DNA from 2 places in the Enterobacter sp. UPMP2060 genome. Region 2 is predicted to be linked to the other one. Evidence: predicted binding sites of a transcription regulator. Region 2 holds the regulator's gene; the other holds the start of a gene.
The links. The regulator PurR, encoded in region 2, represses purine synthesis genes. The targets are predictions, from matches to a motif close to CANGCAAACGTTTGCNTG.

Region 1 (7,935 bases), on a different contig from region 2:
GGAATGCAAGACCATGAATCCCTCCCGAAATCGAGGCCATAGTCTGGCGAGAATATAAAAATTAAGCAAGTAGATAGCCTGCTATAAATTAACGAAAAATTAACATCTTGTGCAGTCGTCTGGCTTATGGCAGGGAATGAAAATATGTATTACGTTTAAATTACTCCACTTGCAGAGGTTTTTCTGCCATGAACTCACTACGTTATTTCGATTTCGGTCAGTCACGTCACCTGCTGCTGCTGATTGGCCGCATCGCGCTTGTCGTGCTGTTTATCATCTTTGGTTATCCAAAACTGACGGGGTTTAGCGGCACCGTACAATATATGACCTCGCTGGGTACGCCGATGCCCATGCTGGCGGCCATTATTGCGGTGGTGATGGAAGTCCCTGCTGCCATTCTGATCGTGCTGGGCTTTTTCACCCGCCCGCTCGCGGTACTGTTTGTATTCTATACGCTGGGCACGGCGATTATCGGTCACCATTACTGGGATATGACTGGTGATGCGGTCGTACCGAATATGATTAATTTCTATAAGAACATCAGTATTGCTGGCGCCTTTATTTTACTGGCCATTGTTGGTCCGGGGGCTATTTCCCTCGACCGGCGTTAAGCCATAAAAAAAGGCCGCAAGCGCGGCCTTTTTTATTTCTGCAAGGCAGAGGAATTACGCGTATACAGGGAAGCGTGCGCAGATATCCAGAACTTTACCTTTGACGCGCTCGATAACCGCTTCGTCATTGATGTTGTCAAGAACGTCACACATCCAGCCAGCCAGCTCTTTCACTTCCGCTTCTTTGAAGCCGCGACGAGTCACGGCCGGAGAACCGATACGGATACCGGAGGTCACGAACGGGCTCTTCGGATCGTTTGGCACGCTGTTTTTGTTCACGGTGATGTTGGCGCGGCCCAGGGCTGCGTCAGCTTCTTTACCGGTCAGGTTCTTATCAACCAGATCCAGCAGGAACAGGTGGTTTTCAGTACCGCCGGAGACCACTTTGTAGCCACGGTTCAGGAACACTTCCACCATCGCTTTGGCGTTCTTAGCAACCTGCTGCTGATAAACCTTGAATTCTGGCTCCATCGCTTCTTTCAGCGCAACGGCTTTAGCCGCGATAACGTGCATCAGCGGGCCGCCCTGCGCGCTTGGGAATACAGCGGAGTTCAGTTTTTTGTACAGCTCTTCGTCACCGCCTTTCGCCAGGATCAGGCCACCGCGTGGACCCGCCAGGGTTTTGTGGGTGGTGGTGGTCACAACGTGAGCGTGTGGAACCGGGTTCGGGTAAACGCCAGCGGCAATCAGGCCCGCAACGTGCGCCATATCAACGAACAGGTAAGCACCGATGCTGTCCGCGATTTCACGCATTTTTGCCCAGTCAACGATACCGGAGTAAGCAGAGAAGCCACCGATGATCATCTTCGGTTTGTGCTCTTTAGCCTGCTTCGCCATGTCTTCGTAGTCAATTTTACCGGACTCATCAATACCGTAAGGGATGATGTTGTACAGTTTGCCGGAGAAGTTAACCGGGGAGCCGTGAGTCAGGTGGCCGCCCTGCGCCAGGTTCATACCCAGAACGGTATCGCCCGGCTGCAGCAGCGCGGTGTAGACCGCGAAGTTAGCCTGAGAGCCAGAGTGCGGCTGCACGTTCGCGTAGTCAGCGCCAAAGAGTTCTTTCGCACGGTCGATAGCCAGCTGCTCAACGATATCAACGTACTCGCAACCGCCGTAGTAGCGTTTGCCCGGGTAACCTTCAGCATATTTGTTAGTCAGCTGAGAACCCTGCGCCTGCATGACGCGCGGGCTGGTGTAGTTTTCGGAGGCGATCAGTTCGATGTGCTCTTCCTGACGTACTTTTTCCTGCTCCATAGCCTGCCACAGTTCGGCATCATAATCGGCAATGTTCATTTCACGCTTTAACATCCGCATCTCCTGACTCAGCTAACAAGTAAATTTTGGCCTGAAAAGGCAGTCCTGTTGGACGACGGGCAACAGTATAACTGATTAGTTCTGTGATAACAGGTCTTGACAAACGATTTTACGCAAACGTTTTCCTACGCGCCACGCAAGGGTTTGAGGAATAAAGCTCTCGCCCTTTCCAGCGGATTTCTTTTCAGGTTTGTGATGCATATTTTTCATCTTGCAAAGAACCATTTACAACGCAGGGGTATTTTTTATAAGATGCATTTAAAATACATCATTAAAGTCACATCGGAAGGAAGCTGCCATGCTCGACGCTCAAACCATCGCTACCGTTAAAGCCACCATCCCCCTGCTGGTGGAAACCGGCCCTAAACTCACCGCCCATTTCTACGATCGCATGTTCACGCACAACCCGGAGCTCAAAGAAATTTTCAACATGAGCAACCAGCGTAACGGCGATCAGCGCGAAGCGCTTTTCAACGCCATCGCGGCCTACGCCAGCAATATTGAAAACCTGGCGGCACTGCTGCCCGCGGTGGAAAAAATCGCGCAGAAACACACCAGCTTCCAGATCCAGCCCGAGCAGTACAACATTGTGGGTAGCCACCTGCTGGCAACGCTGGACGAGATGTTCAGCCCGGGCCAGGAGGTGCTGGACGCGTGGGGTAAAGCCTACGGCGTGCTGGCAAACGTGTTTATCAACCGCGAAGCGCAGATCTACAGCGAAAACGCCAGCAAGAACGGCGGCTGGGAAGGCACGCGCGCCTTCCGCATCGTTGAGAAAACGCCGCGCAGCGCGCTGATTACCAGCTTTGAATTTGAGCCGGTGGACGGACAGCCGGTTGCCGATTACCAGCCGGGCCAGTATCTGGGCGTGTGGCTGAAGCCTGAAGGTTTCCCGCATCAGGAGATCCGCCAGTATTCTCTTACCCGCAAGCCAAACGGCAAAGGCTACCGCATTGCGGTGAAGCGTGAGGACGGCGGTCAGGTATCCAACTGGCTACACAACGAAGCTAACGTGGGCGACGTGGTCCATCTGGCCGCGCCGGCGGGCGATTTCTTCATGGCCGTAGAAGCGAATACCCCGGTTACGCTGATCTCTGCGGGCGTCGGCCAAACGCCAATGCTGGCGATGCTAGATACGCTGGCGAAAGCCAACCACGGCGCGCAGGTCAACTGGTTCCACGCTGCGGAAAACGGCGACGTGCACGCCTTTGCGGATGAAGTGAAAACGCTCGGGGCGTCCCTGCCGCGCTTCACCGCGCACACCTGGTATCGCCTGCCGACGGATAAAGACCGCGCGGCCGCTCGGTTTGACAGCGAAGGCCTGATAAATTTAAGCCAGATGGAAGGGGCGTTTAGCGCGCCAGACATGCAGTTCTACGTCTGCGGGCCGGTGGCGTTTATGCAGTATGCCGCGAAGCAGCTGGTGGAGCTGGGCGTGAACAAAGACAACATTCACTACGAATGTTTCGGACCGCATAAGGTGCTGTAATGAAAAAGCCCCTCGTTCGAGGGGCTTTTTTTCGCCGGGTGGTTGCACCTTACCCGGCCTACAAAACCGTTGGCATTTTTAAATCGCGGCGTCGTCTTCTTCGCCGGTACGGATACGGATCACGCGCGCCACGTCAAAGACGAAGATTTTACCGTCACCGATTTTGCCCGTCTGCGCGGTGCGTATAATGGTATCCACGCAGGTATCGACGATATCGTCGCTGACCACGATTTCAATTTTTACTTTCGGCAGAAAGTCGACCATGTACTCTGCGCCACGGTAAAGCTCGGTGTGGCCCTTCTGACGACCAAAACCTTTCACTTCCGTCACGGTCATCCCGGTGATGCCGACTTCCGCCAGCGCTTCACGCACGTCATCCAGTTTGAAAGGTTTAATAATCGCATCAATCTTTTTCATGGTGGGTCCTTAAACTCTTGCCTGTAAGCTGCCTCGTAATCGATTGCTCACAGTACCATACGGCATTACTCTTTAAAATCGTTTGCTTCCAGCTCGTGGCGCGACAGCAGCTTGTAGAACTCGGTGCGGTTGCGTCCGGCCATGCGCGCCGCGTGGGTCACGTTGCCTTTGGTTATCTGCAATAGCTTGCGCAGATAGTTCAGCTCGAACTGATTCCGCGCTTCCGCAAACGTCGGCAGGGCCGTGTTTTCCCCTTCCAGCGCCTGCTCCACCAGCGCATCGCTGATCACCGGTGAGGAGGTCAGCGCCACGCACTGCTCAATCACGTTCACCAGCTGGCGCACGTTACCCGGCCAGCCTGCGGCCATCAGCCGCTTCATCGCGTCGGTGGAAAACGCGCGCACGAACGGTTTATGGCGATCGGCCGCCTGGCGCAAAAGATGGTTCGCCAGCAGCGGAATGTCTTCCGCGCGCTCCGCCAGCGCCGGGATCTTCAGATTCACCACGTTCAGACGGTAGTAGAGATCTTCGCGAAACTCGTTGCGGGCCATCACTTTTGGCAAGTCGCGGTGGGTGGCGGAAATAATGCGCACGTTAATATCGATATCGCGGTTGCTGCCCAGCGGGCGAACTTTTCGCTCCTGCAACACGCGCAGCAGTTTGACCTGCAGCGGTGCGGGCATGTCGCCAATCTCGTCCAGGAACAGCGTGCCGCCTTCCGCGGCCTGGAACAGTCCTTCCCGGCTGCTCACCGCGCCGGTGAATGCGCCGCGGGCGTGTCCAAACAGTTCAGATTCGAGCAGCTGTTCCGGAAGCGCGCCGCAGTTAATAGCGATAAAGGCGTTTTTACTGCGCGGGCTGGCGTTATGGATCGCCTGCGCCAGGATCTCTTTTCCGGTTCCGCTCTGGCCGTTGATGAGCACGCTGACGTCGGACTGCGCCACCATCCGGGCCTGTTCAAGCAGACGCAGCATAATGGGGCTGCGGGTGACGATGGACTCCCGCCACGCTTCATCCCCCGCCGGGGCGGCATGTTCCAGCGCGCTGTCGATAGCCTTATACAGCGCGTCTTTGTCCACCGGCTTGGTCAGGAAGCTGAAGACCCCCTGCTGCGTCGCGGCAACCGCATCCGGGATCGACCCGTGCGCCGTCAGGATAATCACGGGCATACCCGGCTGCTGCTTCTGGATCTCCGCGAACAGCTGCAGGCCATCCATTTCGTCCATCCGCAGGTCGCTTATCACCAGATCGATTTTCTCGCGACTGAGGATCTTGAGCCCTTCCAGCCCGCTTTCAGCGGTCACGACGCTGTAGCCTTCGCTCACCAGACGCATCCCCAGCAGCTTTAACAGCCCGGGATCGTCATCCACCAGTAAAAGATGGGCAGGTTTACGGCTCGTCATGCTTCACATCCTCTTGTTTCGGCGTATCGCTGTCCGGTGCAGCGGATGAGCTCCCCGGCTGATATTTGCGCGACGAGAGCTGCCTTTCGATATCCGTCAGGTTCTCCAGCTTACGCGTCGTGGTATCCAGCTGCGTACGTAAATGTTGCTGCTGTTGACGCAGCGTATCAAGCTCGCTGTCGGTTGACTGCTGTAGCTTGCTGTAGCGGGAGCGCTCTTCAGACAGCTGAAGCTGTAATGTCTGCCCATCGCGCCAGAGCTGGTATACCGGGCGTACCTGCACGGGAAGATTGACTACAAACGTGTCCAGTCGGGTCACATTGACGCGGCGTTCAACGGGGGTGATTTTCGCATCTGCGAGTAAAATCCCACGCTTGAAAGCGTCCTGCCAGGTGTCGTCATCCAGCATCGCCGCCTTCGAGCGGGCGTCTACCGGCGCCAGACGCTGGGCGCAATCTATCCCACGCAGCCAGAACAGCGGGTTGCTTTCAACGTCATGTCCTGACAGGTTCCAGATGTCGTCACAGCGGGTTGAGAGGAAGTCTGCCAGCTGGTTATCGGGCCATTTATCTTCCTGTTTACCGCTAATGGCACTTTGTGGCGCATGGGAAACACACCCAGCCAGAAATAAACAGGGCAGGCTCAGGCGAAGCGTTTTGCTGGAAAACACCGCACTTACGGCGCGGAAAAAGACGTGTGACATACTCACCAGACATAGATTCATTTTATTGATTTTTCCGGCTCAGGGGCAGTTCGATACGGAAGCAAACATCTGAACGTTCGTCCGCGGCAATGTTTAGCTCACCCTGCATGCGTCGTATGCAGTCCCGGGCGATGCTCAAGCCCAGCCCGCTTCCTTTAACCGCGCCTTTCCGCTGATGACTCCCCTGGAAAAAGGGTTCGAAGATCATGATTTTTTCGTCATCGGGGATCGGGGTGCCGGTGTTTGCGACGTCAATAAACACCCGTGAACCATTCGTATTACTTCGGATATAAATGTTACCGGATTCAGTACCATAGTGCACCGCATTGGAGTAAAGATTATCCAGAACGCTCATCAGCAGCATGGGTTCAGCCAGGCATGCAGGCGCATTCAGCTCAACGCCGGTATGCATCATTTTAGCTCTTGCTGGCAAGCTGTGGGCGGAGATCACCATATCCACCAGCGGCTCAATTTCAACGTTTTCCAGTACGACCGCCCCGTCAGCCAGCTTGCGGTTGTAATCCAGCAGTTGCTCAATCAGCTTTTGCAGATTGCGGCTGCTGTTATCCAGGATCTCGACAATTTCTTTCTGCTCTGGCGTAAGGGGCCCGGCCACTTCGTCCGCCAGCAGCTCCGTCCCTTCGCGCATGCTGGCCAGCGGCGTTTTAAGCTCATGAGAGATATGGCGCAGGAACTGATGGCGCTGTGATTCGAGCCACGCCAGGCGCTCGGACAGCCAGATAATGCGCTGGCCTACGGATCGCAGCTCGCGGGGACCTTTAAAGGCGACCGTATCCCCGAGCGATTTCCCCTCCCCCAGGCGGTTGATCATACGCTGAATGCCCTTTACCGGGCCGATGATCATGCGGGTAAAGAGCAGTACCAGCCCGAGGCTCACCAGGAACAGCACCAGCGCCTGCCAGCCGAAAAACTGGCCACGCTCGGCAATCTCCTGCTGGAGCTGCTGGCCGCGAGAGAAAATCACCGCGCGCGTAGACTGCACCATCTCGGTATTGGCGCTGGCAAAAGCTTCGAGGCGCGCGGCGGCAACGGCATCCGGGCCGCTGTTGCTGCACTGCAGCTGCGCGAGATCGTTTAAATCCTGACGTAACGCCTGATAGAGCTTGTCATCAGGTAAGACCCCCGCGTGAGCGTCCAGCATTTCGCTGTAGCGTTTACGCTGACTCTGATAAACCTTTTCCAGCGTCCGATCGTCAAGCACGCAATACTGACGATAGCTACGCTCCATCTCCAGCGCGGCGTTGGTCATCGCTTCACTGCGTCTGGCGTCGATGAGCGTCGTGCGGTTAGTCAAAGCCGCCTGCGCACTCAGCGCGTTCAGGCTTTGCCACGCCTGCCAGGCAAGGATCAGCAGCGGCAGCAGGATCAGCAGGAAGGCCATCATGACGAGCTGCCGCAGGGAGCGGGGGAAAACGGGCCAGCGTTTCAACGCATTACTCTCTTAATGGGGATTTACGCAGAGCGTAACTGAGTCTGCCCTTCAGATACAACAAAGCCGGGTAAAAACCCGGCTTTGTCATGGAATGAGGCGGTGCCTAACTCGACGTTTCGCCCTGGCCTGATAAAGCATCGCTATGATCAGTAGTTGGACGGCAGGCACCTTTTTGTGCGTCATTCGAAGTTTATGTAGCGCGTCCCGAAGGGGCTGACATAAGAAGGTGAATGAGCCACTGGTTAATATTATGCAATACCCGTGCCAGAATGCAAAACAAAATATTAACAGTTTGAAATATATGAGTTTTACTCGTTTAGCCTGTTAATTATCGGTTGAATGATTTCCAGGCTAAGTGTCGCTATTAAGCAACACCTTAACGGGAACCTTTACTGCCATATATAAATCAACGAGTTAAATGTCGCCTTTTGGAGACAGTTGAATTACGGGTCTGTCGCGTAATTGCGACACAAATAAAAAAGCCCGGTCGAGCTCGCGCTTACCGGGCCTACAGGTACTGCCTAAAACTTAACCCAGCTGCTTAC
Region 2 (7,935 bases):
CAGCCGACGTCAGGCCGATGATAAAGCCCATCCAGAACCCTGCCGGACCCATGCGATCCACCACCAGATCGGTAAGCGCCAGGATATAGCCACACGGCAGACCCAGCACCCAGTAGGCGATGAAGGTGATAAAGAAGATGGAGCGCGTGTCTTTATATCCGCGCAGCACGCCGCTGCCAATCACCTGGATGGAGTCAGAGATCTGGTAAATTGCGGCCAGCAGCATCAGGTGCGATGCCAGCGTGACCACTTCCGGGTTGTCGTTATAGAGCAGGGCAATCTGCTCGCGTAATGCAACGGTAAAGAGCGCCGTACAGACAGCCATGCAGACGCCGACGCCCAGCCCGGTCCGGGCGGCCGTTTGCGCATCAAGCGTTGAGCCCTGGCCCAGGCGGAAGCCTACGCGGATCGTGACCGCCGCCGCCAGCGACATCGGCAGGACGAACATCAGGGAGCTGAAGTTCAGCGCAATCTGGTGCCCGGCCACGTTCACGATGCCCAGCGGGGAGACCAGCAGGGCGACCACGGCAAACAGGGTCACCTCAAAGAACAGCGCGAGGGCGATCGGTAACCCTAACTGCACCAGACGCGTCATGATGTTCCAGTCCGGCGTGCTAAATTTTTTCTCGTTGCGAATATCGCGCATGGAACGGGCGCGTTTTACAAAGGCGATCATGGAGAAGAACATCACCCAGTAAACGGCTGCTGTCGCCACGCCGCAGCCGACGCCGCCGAGCTCCGGCATCCCGAAATGACCATAAATAAAGACATAGTTCACCGGAATGTTGACCAGCAAACCGATAAAGCCCATCACCATCCCGGGCTTGGTTTTCGCCAGGCCTTCACACTGGTTACGTGCCACCTGGAAAAAGAGGTAGCCGGGCGCACCCCAGAGCAGGGCGCGCAGATAGCCCACGGCTTTATCAGCCAGTGCCGGGTCAATGTTATGCATAGCGCGAATGATGTGGCCCGCGTTCCAGAGCACGACCATGATCAGCACGGAAACAAACCCTGCCAGCCAGAAACCCTGACGAACCTGATGGGCAATGCGCTCGCGACGACCCGAGCCATTGAGCTGAGCGATAACCGGCGTGAGCGCGAGCAGCAGACCGTGGCCGAACAGGATGGCCGGAAGCCAGATTGACGTGCCGATAGCAACGGCCGCCATATCGGTGGCGCTATAGCCACCTGCCATTACCGTATCCACAAATCCCATTGCGGTCTGGGCCACTTGCGCGACGATCACTGGTATAGCCAGTGCCAATAGCTGGCGCGCTTCATTCATGTACTTCTGCACGTGAACACCTTTATTTTGTTGTTATTTGAGAGACTAAAAAAGCCGCCGAAACGGGCAACAAGAAGAAAATGCAGGGGGGTGCCAGCTATTGTAGCGGGCTTTAGCTATTTATCTAGTGAAAAAATCGCCAGAAAATGCGCTCCGCTGGCAACCTCTTTTTCCAACTGTTATTGTGGTGGGATTAAACGGTGTCACCACCGTCCGGAAAAAACAGGAGTTGTAAGCATGTTTACTGGTATTGTGCAGGGCACCGCCAAAGTGGTGTCCATTGATGAAAAACCTAATTTCCGTACTCATGTTGTTGAGCTGCCGGAATATATGCTTGAGGGCATTGAAACAGGCGCGTCGATTGCTCATAACGGCTGCTGCCTGACCGTTACCGAAATTAACGGCAACCAGATTAGCTTTGATTTGATGAAAGAGACGCTGCGCATCACCAACCTTGGCGAGCTGGCGGTGGGAGATACCGTCAACGTTGAGCGGGCGGCAAAGTTCAGCGATGAGATTGGCGGCCACCTGATGTCCGGTCACATCATGACCACCGCTGAAGTGGCAAAAATCGTGACCTCGGAAAATAACCGTCAAATCTGGTTTAAAATGCAGGATCCTTCATTAATGAAATACATCCTCTATAAAGGATTTATTGGCATTGACGGGATTAGCCTGACGGTGGGTGAAGTAACGCCAACGCGTTTTTGCGTGCATTTAATTCCTGAAACGCTGCAGCGCACCACGCTGGGCGCCAAAAAACTGGGGCATCGCGTGAATATTGAAATCGATCCGCAAACCCAGGCGGTGGTGGATACGGTTGAGCGCGTGCTGGCAGCAAAAGAAGCGGCAATAATAAAGACCACCGCAGAAGAAGAATAAAAAATAACCCCGGGCATCCGGGGTTATTTTTTTAGCGTGCGACACGTAATCCGTGTTCAATCCCACGGCTGAATACCACCTGCCAGAGCTGAATATCCCGTGCGCGAAACGCCCCCGCGCAGGCATTCAGATAATAGCTAAACATCCGCCTGAATCGTTCAGAATAGTTTTCCGCAATCTCAGGCCAGGTTTCCTGAAAACGCGCATGCCAGGCCATCAACGTGGTGTCGTAATCCGCGCCAAAGTTGTGCCAGTCTTCCATTACAAAATGGGGTTCACTGGCGTTGGCAATCTGGCGGACTGACGGTAAACAGCCATTCGGAAAGATGTATTTGTTGATCCACGGGTCGACGTTATTGTCGGTTCGCTTAGAGCCGATGGTGTGCAGCAGGAAGATGCCGTCCGGTTTCAGATTCCGATCCACCACCTCAAAATAGGTAGCGTAGTTTTTCGGCCCGACGTGCTCGAACATGCCGACGGAAACGATCCGGTCAAACTGTTCGTTCAGGTCACGGTAATCCTGCAGTCGGATATCCACATCGAGGCCCTGGCAGCGTTCCCGCGCCATTTTTTGCTGTTCCGCTGAAATCGTGACGCCGACGACGCTGACGCCATAGTGTTTCGCCATAAAATACGCCAGCCCGCCCCAGCCGCAGCCGATATCCAGCACGCGCATACCCGGCTGGAGCTGCAGCTTCTCGCTAATCAGACGCAGCTTGGCCTGCTGGGCCTCTTCAAGCGTCGACGCCTCTTTCCAGTAGGCGCAGGAGTACTGCATGAAAGGGTCCAGCATACGGCTGAACAGGTCGTTGCCAAGATCGTAGTGCTCTTTGCCTACGATCCATGCGCGTTTTTTACTTTGCAGATTGAACAGTCGGGCAGAGGCGACGCGCAGGGTGTCTTTCAGATTGCGAGGGAGTTGATTTTCAAGACCGGCACGCAGCACGCTGGCGAAAAAGGTATCCAGACGTTCGCACTCCCACCAGCCGTCCATGTAGCTTTCTCCCAGGCCTAACGATCCCTCTCGCAGCACGCGTTTAAAAAAGTCGGGATGTTTAACCTGAGGATCGGATGGCGATGATCCATTGATAGTGATGCCTGCTCGACCTAACAGTTCACTGACGATCCGGGACCAGTTATCGTCCGGAACGCTGACTTCTTCTATACACGATGAACTCATAGCTTCTCCATCACCCTACTGTGATCAGAACCTTAAAACAGCGTAGACGCTTTTTTTGGTTTGTGAGAAATCTCACGGTAAATACCGCGAGGCTAGTATCCGACGTAGAACAGAGGAAGGGAGATAACCCTTGCCGAAATGCCTTCCATGGTAAAACGGGAGCACTCCGGCTCCCGTTAACAATTAATATTTATCGTATTTAATCGAACCAAATTTAGTATAGGCCTCAAAATTTGGTGATTCAATAGAAAATTCTTAGCAACCTAATCACTGAAAATTAACATGATTTCTGGCGCAATCAGGCATGTGACGTTTCAACCTGAGCACTCTTTTCCTGCTCACGCTGCGCGGAGGCCTGCATGCGATAGCCCAACACCGCCAGCGCAACGGTCACCAGCATCACGCTGGTGGTGGTCAGGAGCGGCGTGGCAATCAGCGCCGATACAACCAGGCTTGCCAGGAAGCACAGCCCCAGCTGCAGGGTATTCTGCAGCGCGGCGGCGCGGCCTGTTGCCTGCGGGAAGGGACGCAGCGCCTGGGCTACAACGATAGGGTAAATCGCCCCGTTCGCAACGGCCATCACGCAGAATGGGATCAAAATTTCGGCCAGACCGGCGCCAGGAATAAAGCCAACGGCCCAGGTCCCGATAACGCTCAGCGCATATAGCACCAGCAGCCACGGCAGCATCTGCTGACCTTCCCACTTTTGCAGCGCCGCGCGACAGCCGTACCCGCCTACCAGGAACGCGATGGTCTGCGGAACATAGCTCAGGCCGATGGCTGCCGGGCTGTAGCCCATATCGTGCAGAATGAACGGCGAGCCGGTGAGCCACGCGAAGAAGCTTGCCGAGCAGGCGGCATAGATCAGGACATTCCCGCGATACGCTTTGGCGCTGAGCAGGGAAGTGAAGGTAATCGGCTTCGCGTCTGCATGCGCTTCTTTTTTATGCGCTGGCTTAAGGGCGAACGCCGGCAGCATCAGGACCAGGGTAATGGCAAACAGCGTGGCGAAAATGGCCTGCCAGTCGAAATGCGCGAGGATCCAGCTGCCCAGCAGGGGAGCGAGGGCAGGTGAGAGGCCCACCAGCGGCATAATGGTGGCGAAGATACGGTTTGTGCGGTTAGCAGGGTAATAGTCGGTGACCAGCGCCTGCCAGGTCACGGCCGCGGCACAGACGCCCACGGCCTGAATAAAACGCAGCACCAGCAGCCAGGTGGCATCGCGAACCCATAACATTCCCAGGCAGCCCACGGCAAAAATGGCCAGGCCCAGCAACAGCACCGGTTTACGACCAAAGCGATCCGAGAGCGGTCCCCAGAGCAGCTGTGCGAAGGCAAAGCCGGCGAGGAATAAACTCAGGCTGGCGCTGATGGCGGCAGCCGGCGTTTGTAAATCTTCCTGCATGGCGGCAAACGCCGGCAGGTACATATCGGTGGCCAAAAAGCCCAGCACGCTTAAGCCGCCGAGCCAGACTAAAAAACCGTTCCTGGGTTGCATTATTTTATTCTCCTGAGGAGGCAGGTATACATTGGCGCTGAGTGTAGGGAGTGCAAAGCTGCTTGTGAAACGCTAATATTTGGCTGGTGCATTCAAAAATTTTGCAGGCAGAAAATGTGGTCAGATTATTCTCTTGAAGTGGTCGATGCTGTTGCGCGTAACGGCAGCTTTAGCGGTGCGGCGCAGGAGCTGCACCGCGTCCCTTCGGCAATCAGCTACACGGTGCGCCAGCTGGAGGAGTGGCTGGCGGTTCCGCTGTTTGAACGGCGGCATCGTGATGTGGAATTAACGCCCGCAGGCGCGTGGTTTTTGAAGGAAGGGCGTTCTGTTATCAAAAAAATGCAGATCACCCGCGAACAGTGTCAGCAGATCGCTAACGGCTGGCGGGGACACCTTTCCATCGCGGTGGATAATATCGTTAAGCCGGAACGCACCCGGCAGATGATCGTCGATTTCTACCGTCATTTTTCTGACGTCGAGCTGCGGGTCTCGCAGGAGGTGTTTAACGGCGTCTGGGATGCGCTGGCGGACGGCAGGGCAGAGATGGCGATTGGGGCCACGCAGGCGATCCCGGTCGGGGGACGTTACGCTTTTCGCGATATGGGGATGCTGAGCTGGAAATGCGTGGTGGCAAGCGATCATCCGCTGGCGGCGATGGAAGGGCCGCTCAGCGATGACACGCTGCGCAACTGGCCGTCGCTGGTGCTGGAGGATACGTCCCGTTCATTGCCCAAGCGTATCACCTGGCTTCTGGACAACCAGCGGCGGGTGGTGGCCCCTGACTGGGAATCGTCGGCGACGTGCCTCAGCGCCGGGCTGTGCGTCGCGATGGTGCCCGTTCATTTCGCGCGTCCGCGCATCGATACCGGAGAGTGGGTTGAGCTGACGCTGGAGAATCCGTTCCCGGATGCGGCCTGCTGCCTCACCTGGCAGCAAAATGACGTCTCGCCTGCGATGGCCTGGCTGCTGGATTATCTGGGAGACAGCGAAACGCTGAACCGGGAATGGTTACGGGAGCCAGCATAGCTGGCCCCGTAAAGCGATTAACGACGGTAGTCGCGGAACGGACCATCCGCAACGGAACGGCGTTCGATAAGACGCGGGTGAACTTCAATAGACTGCGACTCTTCGCGCTTGTTGACGATCCTGTCCATCAGCATATTGAAGGCCGTTTCGCCCAGCGAATCTTTCGGCTGGTGAATGGTGGTCAGCGCCGGGGTGAAGAAACGCGCGTTACGCACGTTGTCATAGCCGATCACGGAAATATCCTGCGGTACGCGCAGGCCCAGCTCGTCGGCAGCGCAGAGCGCGCCCATGGCCATGATGTCGCCCCCGCAGAACACGGCGGTCGGACGGTGCGGCTGGGAGACGATCTGCTGCATCGCGCGGTAGCCCGATTCCGGCTCAAAGTCGCCCTGCACAATCCAGTTTTCCGGCACGTTGATCAACGCTTCTTCCATCGCTTTCATAAAACCGGCCAGACGGCCCGCGCCGGTGTTGCGCTCCAGCGGACCGGGGATCACGCCAATCTCGCGGTGACCGCGTTCGATCAGATAACGACCGGCCATATAGCCGCCTTCAAAGGCGTTATCGATAACGGAATCGGTAAAGTCTGCGCGCGCTTCGCCCCAATCCATCACCACCATCGGAATATGGCGATACTCTTCCAGCATCGACAACACGGATTCCGGGTACTCGGAACACATCACCAGCAGGCCATCAACGCGCTTTTGCGCCATCATCGACAGGTAGGCGCGCTGTTTTTCAATGCTGTTCCACGCGTTGCCCAGAATCAGGGTATAGCCTTTCTGGAAGCAGTTCTTTTCGACCGCTTCAATGATCTCGGCAAAATAGGCCGCTTCACTGCTGGTCGCCAGCAATCCAATGGACTTGGTGTGATTAACCTTGAGGCTACGCGCAACCGCACTTGGCGAATAGTGCAGCTCTTTGATCGCTGCCCAGACGGCGTTGCGCGTCTCTTCCGCCACAAAGCGGGTTTTGTTAATTACATGTGATACGGTTGTAGTGGAAACGTTTGCGCGTTTTGCTACGTCTTTAATTGTTGCCATTAAATGTCACTCCAGACCATATCCTAAGCTCCTGAAAAACTTGAAGGTAAACGTTTGCCTTCTCTCACCCTTATCTCGCAATCTTGAATTGCGGCACGCCGGGAAAACGACACGGGACGTCAGGAGGGGGTCAATGGCCGGTACGCTAATAAATTTAGCGTGGAATTTTGTCCTATCTTGATGAAAAGGGGAAGAGGTAAAGTGGTTATCAGTATAAATCCAGGAAGATTTTTGACGTAATCTGTGCAAAAATGAGCAAGCTCACTTTTCGTGTGGGGATTAAAAGGAGAAAAATTGATGAGTTCCGATCTTAAGTTTTCGCTGTTCACCACCATTGTTGTGCTGGCTCTGATTGTTGCGGCCGGTCTGACGGCTGCGCTGCACTGATTTACGCGGAGGGAGAGCCTTCTCCCTCCCGACTCCCCGGATTGTTACTTCTCTGGCAAAAATCTTTTGCCATTTTGTTAACTTCTCATTTTTTGTGATTGATGTTATGCTTTCTGCTTCTTTGTTCTGTGTCACCACATGACACGGCATCCGGAGTTGACGCATGAAAATCAATTTTCCCCTGCTGGCCCTGGCGATTGGCGCTTTTGGGATTGGCACCACTGAATTCTCCCCAATGGGGTTACTTCCTGTTATTGCCCGGGGCGTAGATGTCTCTATCCCTGCGGCAGGGATGTTAATCAGCGCCTACGCTATCGGCGTGATGGTAGGGGCGCCGCTGATGACCCTTCTTCTTTCGCACCGCGCGCGCCGCAATGCGCTGATTTTCCTGATGGCGATTTTCACCCTGGGCAACGTGCTTTCGGCCATTTCGCCGGACTACACCACATTGATGCTGTCGCGCATTCTGACCAGCCTTAACCACGGCGCGTTCTTTGGGCTGGGGTCGGTCGTGGCTGCCAGCGTGGTGCCAAAACACAAGCAGGCGAGCGCCGTGGCAACCATGTTTATGGGGCTGACGATTGCCAATATCGGCGGGGTGCCTGCGGCAACCTGGCTGGGAGAAGCGATCGGC

Region 1: the regulator PurR is predicted to act here: its motif matches at 2,036-2,053, upstream of glyA (serine hydroxymethyltransferase).

The regions. Positions count from the first base shown of each region.
Region 1 is NZ_JBSKJQ010000002.1:28,597-36,531, reverse strand. It holds gene ACWKXN_RS05625 (3-phenylpropionate MFS transporter) at 1-15, opposite strand, end outside; gene ACWKXN_RS05620 (DoxX family protein) at 189-611, shown strand; gene glyA (serine hydroxymethyltransferase) at 666-1,919, opposite strand; gene hmpA (NO-inducible flavohemoprotein) at 2,224-3,414, shown strand; gene glnB (nitrogen regulatory protein P-II) at 3,493-3,831, opposite strand; gene glrR (two-component system response regulator GlrR) at 3,897-5,234, opposite strand; gene qseG (two-component system QseEF-associated lipoprotein QseG) at 5,221-5,958, opposite strand; gene qseE (two component system sensor histidine kinase QseE/GlrK) at 5,960-7,387, opposite strand; gene purL (phosphoribosylformylglycinamidine synthase) at 7,919-7,935, opposite strand, start outside.
Region 2 is NZ_JBSKJQ010000001.1:748,191-756,125, forward strand. It holds gene mdtK (MdtK family multidrug efflux MATE transporter) at 1-1,297, opposite strand, end outside; gene ACWKXN_RS03710 (riboflavin synthase subunit alpha) at 1,523-2,167, shown strand; gene cfa (cyclopropane fatty acyl phospholipid synthase) at 2,199-3,347, opposite strand; gene punC (purine nucleoside transporter PunC) at 3,646-4,845, opposite strand; gene punR (DNA-binding transcriptional activator PunR) at 4,960-5,871, shown strand; gene purR (HTH-type transcriptional repressor PurR) at 5,889-6,914, opposite strand; gene cydH (cytochrome bd-I oxidase subunit CydH) at 7,212-7,301, shown strand; gene ACWKXN_RS03740 (MFS transporter) at 7,465-7,935, shown strand, end outside.